2 regions of the Streptomyces sp. NPDC054757 genome follow, and region 1 is predicted to be linked to the other one. Evidence: riboswitches for the same ligand, from Rfam matches in the RefSeq annotation. Region 1 holds a riboswitch; the other holds the start of a gene.
The links. Region 1 has a riboswitch for S-adenosylmethionine ahead of ACWGKJ_RS33760 (aminotransferase class V-fold PLP-dependent enzyme). Riboswitches for the same ligand answer to the same signal wherever they lie in the genome.
Positions count from the first base shown of each region.

Region 2: another riboswitch for S-adenosylmethionine. It lies ahead of thrC (threonine synthase); the one in region 1 lies ahead of ACWGKJ_RS33760 (aminotransferase class V-fold PLP-dependent enzyme).

Region 1 is NZ_JBSHBW010000049.1:25,526-29,728, forward strand. It holds gene ACWGKJ_RS33750 (rhomboid family intramembrane serine protease) at 146-895, shown strand; gene ACWGKJ_RS33755 (Lrp/AsnC family transcriptional regulator) at 892-1,173, shown strand; gene ACWGKJ_RS33760 (aminotransferase class V-fold PLP-dependent enzyme) at 1,261-2,637, opposite strand; SAM riboswitch class IV at 2,785-2,902, opposite strand; gene trpD (anthranilate phosphoribosyltransferase) at 3,012-4,076, opposite strand.
Region 2 is NZ_JBSHBW010000004.1:206,842-211,044, reverse strand. It holds gene ACWGKJ_RS07955 (cold-shock protein) at 146-349, opposite strand; gene ACWGKJ_RS07950 (MoaD/ThiS family protein) at 752-1,027, opposite strand; gene thrC (threonine synthase) at 1,100-2,401, opposite strand; SAM riboswitch class I at 2,417-2,543, opposite strand; gene ACWGKJ_RS07940 (glucosyl-3-phosphoglycerate synthase) at 2,700-3,644, shown strand; gene ACWGKJ_RS07935 (APC family permease) at 4,073-4,203, shown strand, end outside.

The DNA of each region.
Region 1 (4,203 bases):
CCTCGGTCGCGGTGCGCCATCGAACTGCGGATGTACTCCCCGCAACCCTACGGCCTACGGCATACCCCGGGGGCGGACCTGCCGACCGCGGAGAGCCCGGCGAGGCGATCTGCCCGTTTGCGTCCGGTTGGGCCATGCTCGGTGGATGTTCACGTGGCGGAATGCACCCGGCCGGAAGGCGCCCGGACGGCGCGGGGGCCCGCTGGGCGGTCCGGTCGTGACATACGGCCTGATCGGCCTCTGCTGCCTGGTCTTCCTGATGAGCCCGGTCTCGGGGATCGACCCGGCGTACGGGACCGGCGACAACCTGCTCGCCGCCCAGAGCGCCTATTTCGAACACTGGGGCGTCGTCCCCACCGAACTGATGAGCGGCGCCCCGGGCGCGCTGCTCACCCCGCTCACCGCGCTCTTCATCCATGCGAACTGGCTGCATCTGCTGGGGAACATGCTGTTCCTCTATGTCTTCGGCGCGATGGCCGAGGAGCGCATGGGCCGTCTGCACTTCGCCGTCTTCTACGTGGTGAGCGGCTATGCGGCCCTGGGGGCGTACGCCCTCACCCACAGCGGCTCCGACCAGACCCTGGTGGGCGCGTCCGGGGCGATCTCGGCGGTGCTCGGCGCCTTCCTGAGCCTCTTCCCCCGGGCCCGGGTGACGAGCATCTTCCCGTTCCTGCTGTTCCTGCCGCTGCGTTTCCCCGCCTGGATCGTGCTGGTCTTCTGGTTCGTCCTGCAGTGGCTGGCGGCAGGCCAGCAGACCGGCACCGGCCCCGGAGTCGCGTACACCGCCCATCTGGTGGGGTTCACGCTCGGCTTCGGCTACGCGGCGGTGCGGTACTGGCGTACGACTAGAGTGAAACTCCCAGCGACGGCCACCGAGGGAGAAAGCAAGCCGTGATCACCGCGATCGTGCTCATCAAGACCAGCGTGGACCGGATCCCCGAGATCGCCGAGTCGCTCGCCTCGCTGGAGAACATCAGCGAGGTCTACTCCGTCACCGGGACGTACGACCTGATCGCCCTGGTCCGGGTGGCCCGCCACGACGACCTCGCGGACATCATCCCCGGCCGGATCAGCAAGATCCCCGGCGTAGAGGCCACGGACACGCATGTGGCGTTCCGTACCTACTCGCAGCACGACCTGGAAGCGGCCTTCGCCATCGGCCTGGACGCATAGGGCCGGTCCGGACCAACCGCCCGGTGCTGCGGGGCCCTCGGGTCCCGCAGCACCGGGCGGCCGTCGTACGTGTCCGCTCCGGCGTGCTCAGACGGCCGGCACGCAGCGGCCGTCCTCGGTGCGGTAGTTCCAGCGGGCACCATCGCGCACCAGTTCCTTCACCGCGTTCACGAAGCGCTCCACGTGCTCGTCGGGCGTACCGGCGCCGAAGCTCACCCGTACCGCGTTGAGCGAGCGCTCCCCCGGCTCGCCCTCCGGGGCCCCGCACTCCCCCTGGTCCTGCGGGTCGCTGCCGAGCAGGGTCCGTACGAGCGGGTGGGCGCAGAAGAGACCGTCACGGACCCCGATGCCGTACTCGGCGGAGAGCGCGGCGGCGAAGTGCGAGCTGTTCCAGCCCTCCACCACGAACGAGATGACACCGACCCGCGGGGCGTCGTCGCCGAAGAGCGAGAGCACCTTGACCGCCTCCACTTCGCCGAGCCCTTCGAGGACCTTGGCGACCAGCGTCTGCTCGCGCTCCACCAGCGACGGGAAGCCCGCTTCGGTGAGCGCCCGGCAGGCGGAGGCGATGGAGTGGACGCCGATGACATTGGGCGATCCGGCCTCGTGGCGGGCGGCCGTGGTGTGCCACTCGACATCGACACCGCCGTCGGCGCGCCGGGCCACACTGCGGGAGGCGCCGCCGCCCGCGAGGTACGGCTCGGCCGCGAGCAGCCAGTCGGAGCGGCCGGCGAGGACCCCGGAGCCGAACGGGGCGTACAGCTTGTGGCCGGAGAAGGCGACCCAGTCGACGTCGAGCTCCGCGATGTCCACGGGGTGGTGCGGTGCGAGCTGCGCCGCGTCCAGCACGATACGGGCGCCGTGGGCGTGGGCGGCGGCGGCCAGCTCCCTTACCGGCCACAGCTCACCGGTGACGTTGGACGCGCCCGTGACGCAGACCAGGGCGGGCGCCTGCGGTGCCGTACGGGCGGCCAGCGCGCGGTCCAGGGTCTCGACGGCCTGCTGCGGGGTGCGCGGGGCGTTGAGGTAGGTCACCTCGGCGTCGCGCCAGGGCAGCAGCGAGGCGTGGTGCTCGGTCTCGAAGACGAAGACCTCGCAGCCCTCGGGGATCACCGCGGCGAGCAGATTCAGCGAGTCGGTGGTCGAACGGGTGAAGACGACCTGGTCGTCCTCGCGGCAGCCGAGGAACTCGGCGACGGTCGTCCGGCTGTTCTCGAAGAGGTCCGTGGAGAGCTGCGAGAGATACCCGGCGCCGCGGTGCACGCTGCCGTAGTACGGGGCGTACGCCGCCACGTCGTCCCAGACACGCTGGAGGGCCGGGGCGCTCGCCGCGTAGTCCAGCGCCGCGTAGCTGACCTCACCGCCGGTGACGAGCGGGACCAGGACGTCCCTGCCGAGCACCGGGAGGTTCTCGGAGGAATCCTGACAAACCGAAGGGTTGACGGCAGCGCTGGGGACAGACATGACGAACTCCCGGAAAAGGGCAGGCGAATGCACTGTGCGTGCCACACGCAACAGTGCGGAGAAAGGGTGCGGAGAAGGGGCCTACTGCCCTATCGCATTCGCTGAACCACGGAAGAACTCCCTCGACGACCAGGATCCCTGTCGAGGGATCCGCGCTTGCCGAGGACTTCGCTGCCCACGGCCTGGTCTTCACCCAGGGCACCCCGCCACGGACGGAGGGTTGCCGGACAGCGGGCTGGGGCCGTAGTCGCTGTCACTCATGACCTGGAGAGAATCCTGCCATACGTCGCCGGACGCGCCAAGGCGCAGTCCACAGCATGAGACCGCCGGCCGGCCGGATGCTGTGCGACCGCGCCCCGGTTGCCCGTACGGGGTCAGGCGTTGCTGGCGACGACCCAGCGCTCAAGGGCGCGGGCCGCCGCTCCCGAGTCGACGGACTCGGCGGCCCGCGCGATGCCATCGGCGATCCGCTCGTTGAGCGATCCGGGCCCCGGGTCCAGCGCGACCAGCGCCGCCGCCGAGTTGAGCAGGACGGCGTCCCGTACCGGACCGGCCTCACCGGCCAGCAGCCTGCGCGCCACATCCGCGTTGTACGACGAGTCGCCGCCGCGCAGCGCCTCCACCGGGACCAGACCGATGCCCACCTCGCGCGGGTCGAACGCCTCCTCGCGCACCGCGCCGTCCGCCACGGTCCAGACCCTGGACGTGGCGGTGGTGGTCAGCTCGTCGAGACCGTCGTCCCCGCGGAAGACCAGCGCCGACGAACCGCGCTCGGCCAGCACGCCCGCGACGATGGGCGCCATCCGGGCGTCGGAGACACCGGTCGCCTGCGCCCTGACCTTCGCCGGGTTGGTGAGCGGCCCGAGGAAGTTGAAGGTGGTGCGGATGCCCAACTCCTTGCGGGCCGCGGCCACATAGCGCAGTGCGGGGTGGAACTTCACCGCGAAGCAGTAGGTGATGCCCGCCTCAGCCGCGACCTCGACCACCCGCTCCGGGGTCAGCTGGAGATTGACGCCCAGCTTCTCCAGGACGTCGGATGCCCCGCTCTGGGACGAGGCCGCCCGGTTGCCGTGCTTGACGACCTTGGCGCCGGTGCCCGCCACGACGATGGAGGACATGGTCGAGATGTTCACGGTGTTGGCGCCGTCACCGCCGGTGCCGACGATGTCCACACTGGGACCCGGCACGTCGATGAGCCTGGCGTGCGCGTACATCGCCCGGACCAGACCGCTGATCTCCGCGACCGTCTCGCCCTTGGCGCGCAGCGCGACCGCGAACCCGGCGATCTGCGCGTCCGTCGCCTCGCCGCTCATGATGCGGTCCATCGCCCAGGCGGTGGCGTCCGCGCTCTGGTCGACGCCGCGGAGCAGGGAGTCGAGGACACCCGGCCAGGAGGGTGCCGCCACGCTGTCGCCGCCGACCGGGGTCACAACGCTCATGGTCCACTCCTGGGGTCCACCGTCGAACAGGGGTAAGGCCTGGGGCCTGTCGTCAGAGTGCCGTCGTTGCCCGAAGGGCGGCCGCGCGGCGTCTGGTGCGTGCGATCGCAAGGCGCCGGAATGTTCT
Region 2 (4,203 bases), on a different contig from region 1:
AAGGCCCCGGTGGGGGTGGGGGTTGGGTGACGGGAGGGAGCAAGCGCAAGGGAAGGATGCGGTCCGGACGCACGAGAGGCCCGTGCCCCTCTGTGGGGTACGGGCCTCTCATGCGTGAGTGCTTCGGTGGCCGATCGCGCCGAGATCAGACGGCGAGTTTGACCATGTCCGCCTGCGGACCCTTCTGGCCCTGCGAGATCTCGAACTCGACTCGCTGACCTTCTTCAAGGGTGCGGTAGCCGTCCATCTGAATCGCGCTGTAGTGGACGAAAACATCCGCACCACCGTCGACCGCGATGAAGCCGTACCCCTTCTCCGCGTTGAACCACTTGACGGTGCCCTGAGCCATGACTAACTCCCCTATTACTGGCCCTTGCACAGAGCCCGCACTTCGCGGGATCCGGGTCAGACCTTGCGCCGGAACGCGTCGACCGCGGCTGAATGTATCTGCCCAACTGCCCTCTGCAACAGGTCAATCGGACGAGAATTCTGAGCGCGGCCGAGGGCGCCATTCGGCGGATTTCCGGGGATCCCCGGGCAAGTCGGGCCGGGCAAAGGGCACTTACGCCGCAAAGAGAGGGAGCACATTGCCCGCACATTGACGCGTGCTCGGCTGCCCGCGATGCGGGCGATCAAGGGGGCTGCCCCAACTCTACCGTGTTCAATCATGCTGAATTGCCCCCTCCGCTTCGTACGCGGAGAGGGCAACGGGTCCAGCGGAGATGCCGGGCGGGGGCGGCAGCGGGCTCGCTCAGCCGCCGGCGACGGCCGGGATGATGGAGATGCCCGCGCCGTCCGGCGTCGCCGTCTCCAGGCCCTGCTCGAAGCGGACGTCGTCGTCGTTCACGTACACGTTCACGAAGCGGCGCAGCTTGCCCTGGTCGTCCAGGACTCGGGCCGCGATGCCCGTGTGGTTCTTCTCCAGGTCGGCGATGACCTCGGAGAGGGTGCCGCCGTCGGCCGCGACCTCGGCCTGGCCGCCGGTGTAGGTGCGGAGGATGGTGGGGATACGGACCTTGACGCTCATGCGGATTGCCTTCCGGGGATGGGCAGCGGTGTCGGACGGTGGACGGCGGTGTCAGGCGGTCGACAGCGGGTGTCAGGCGCCCGTGGCCAGTCCGGCCTCGCGGAACGCGTCCAGGGTCGGACGGATCGTCGCGGTCGGGCCGGACGTCGGGGCGACCGCGTCCAGGGTCTTCAGGCCGTCACCCGTGTTCAGGACGACGGTGGTGAGGGACGGGTCGAGCAGACCGGCCTCGATGAGCTTCTTCGTCACGCCGACGGTCACCCCGCCCGCGGTCTCCGCGAAGATGCCCTCGGTCCGGGCCAGCAGCTTGATCGCGTCGACGATCTGCTCGTCGTTGACGTCCTCGACCGCGCCACCGGTGCGCCGCGCGATGTCCAGGACGTACGGGCCGTCCGCCGGGTTGCCGATCGCCAGCGACTTGGCGATCGTGTCCGGCTTCTGCGGCCGTACGACGTCGTGCCCGGCCTTGAACGCGGTGGAGACCGGCGAGCAGCCCTCGGCCTGCGCACCGAAGATCTTGTACGGCTTGTCCTCGACCAGGCCGAGCTTGATCAGCTCCTGGAGGCCCTTGTCGATCTTCGTGAGCTGGGAGCCCGAGGCGATCGGGATGACGATCTGGTCGGGCAGCCGCCAGCCGAGCTGCTCGCAGATCTCGTACGCCAGGGTCTTGGAACCCTCGCCGTAGTACGGGCGGAGGTTGACGTTGACGAAGCCCCAGCCCTCCCCGATCGGGTCGCCGATCAGTTCGGAGCAGAAGCGGTTGACGTCGTCGTAGTTGCCTTCGATGCCGACCAGTTCACCGCCGTAGACCGCGGCCATCACGACCTTGCCCTGCTCCAGGTCGTGCGGGATGAAGACACAGGAGCGGAAGCCGGCGCGGGCGGCGGCGGCGCCGACGGCGCCTGCCAGGTTGCCCGTGGACGAGCAGGAGAGCGTGGTGAAGCCGAAGGCGCGGGCGGCCTCGACGGCGATGGCGACGACACGGTCCTTGAAGGAGTGCGTCGGGTTGCCGGAGTCGTCCTTGATGTGCAGACCGCCGGTGACGCCCAGCTCACGGGCGAGGTTGTCGGCCTTGACGAGCTTGGTGAAGCCCGGGTTCAGATTGGGCTGGTCGGCCACGCCCGCGGGGACGGGCAGCAGCGGGGCGTAGCGCCAGATGCTGTTCGGGCCGGCCTCGATGCGCTTCCTCAGCTCGTCGGGGGAGCCGCTCGGCAGGTCGTACGCCACTTCGAGCGGCCCGAAACAGGACGCACAGGCGAAGAGGGGGCCGAGGGGGAAACGCTCACCGCACTCGCGGCACGAGAGCGCCGCGGCGGGGCCGAGATCGACGGTCCCGGTGGAGTCTTCGGTGCTGGTAACGGTCTGCACAGCCATGGTGGCGAGGTCCTCTCCTCATCTTCCTCACGACGTACTTCGCCGCGAGACGGAATTGGCACCTTCCCCACCATGACCTCGCGGTCGGCGGAAGGTTGCCGGGACTTCTACGGGCCGTTCCCTCAGTCCCTCTGGATGAGCGCTTATGACGCGGGCGTCGGGGCCCGGCGTGTTTGTCCGCGGGTGCTGACCCCGGCATGCCGTGGCCATTCGCGTTGTTCAAGACTGTAACCGAAGGCAGGGACGGTTGAGACAGCCGTCCGAACCGCGAGATGGCTCACAGTCAAGGAGACGCGCCGTGCTGGAAGAGGTGGACCGCTGGCTGACCAGGCGTTCCTGGTCGGTGGCCGACCGTCCGCTGGACCGGCTGACCGCCGCGAAGCGCTCCACGAAGGTGAGTGTCGTCCTGCCCGCGCTCAACGAGGAGGCGACGGTCGGGGCGATCGTCGCGACCATCCGCCGGGAGCTGATGGACACCCGGCCGGTGCCGCTCGTGGACGAGCTGGTGGTCATCGACTCCGGCTCCACCGACCGTACGGCCGAGACCGCAGCCGCGGCCGGGGCGCGCGTGGTGCACCGGGACGAGATCCTGCCGCGGCTCCCTGCCGTGCCCGGCAAGGGCGAAGTGCTGTGGCGCTCGCTCCTGGTGACCGGCGGCGACATCGTCTGCTTCGTCGACGCGGATCTGCGGGAGTTCTCCGCGGACTTCGTCTCGGGGATCGTCGGGCCGCTGCTGACCGAACCCGATGTGCAGTTCGTCAAGGCCATGTACGACCGGCCGCTCGGCGAGGCCGCGGGACAGGGCGGCCGGGTGACCGAGCTGGTGGCGCGCCCGCTGCTCAATCTGCACTGGCCGCAGCTGGCCGGTTTCGTCCAGCCGCTGGGCGGCGAGTACGCGGTGCGGCGCTCGCTGCTCGAACAGCTGCCGTTCCCGGTCGGTTACGGGGTGGAGCTGGGCCTCCTGGTCGACGCGCTCCACACGGTGGGGCTCGACGCACTGGCCCAGGTCGACGTGGGCTCGCGCAAACACCGCCACCAGGACGGGCTCGCGCTGGGGCGGATGGCGGCGGCGATCTACCGCACGGCGCAGCTGCGGCTGTCACGGGGCCAGCTGGTGCGTCCGGCGCTGACGCAGTTCGAACGGAGCGCGGAGGGCTTCGTACCGCGGACCTACCCGGTGGACACCGAGGAGCGGCCCCCGATGCGGGACGTCGGGGAGTACGCGGCGCGCCGGGCGGCCTGACCGGGCGATGCGGTCGGGCGGCCCGGACCGGGTGATCCGGTCTGGGCGGCCTGCCCGGATCACCCGCTCCGGGCAGCCCTCTCCTCCTCCGGCAGCTGTCCATGGAAAGGATTTGGCCAAAGCCGGCACGAGAATCCGCACCCCTTTTCAAGCCGCGATATCCGTGCAATCACCGCATTCGAAGCGGTGATGAGCGCCGCGTATCCCTGACCGCACAACGGATTCCGTTGCAATGACGCGTTAACGAACCCTTGACGGGAATCGGCGTCGCGAGTTGTATTTCGGTCACCGGAGCGGCGTGAACGCCCCTCTTGGTCCGCTCATGGTCCGCCGTGCATGTGCGGTACTCATCGGTGGCTCGCGCCGGGGAGTGCCTCCCCCTCATGCCACCGGCCCTCCCCCTGCCGCCAGTACCGATGGGACGACGGATGACCTCTACGCCCGACACGACCGTTGCCGCAGCCCCCGGGAAACCGGCGGCGGACACCCGTGCCGTGACGGCGGGGGAGGCTCCCACGCTCACCCGGTCCATCGGTGTGGTGGGCGGCACGCTGCTGAC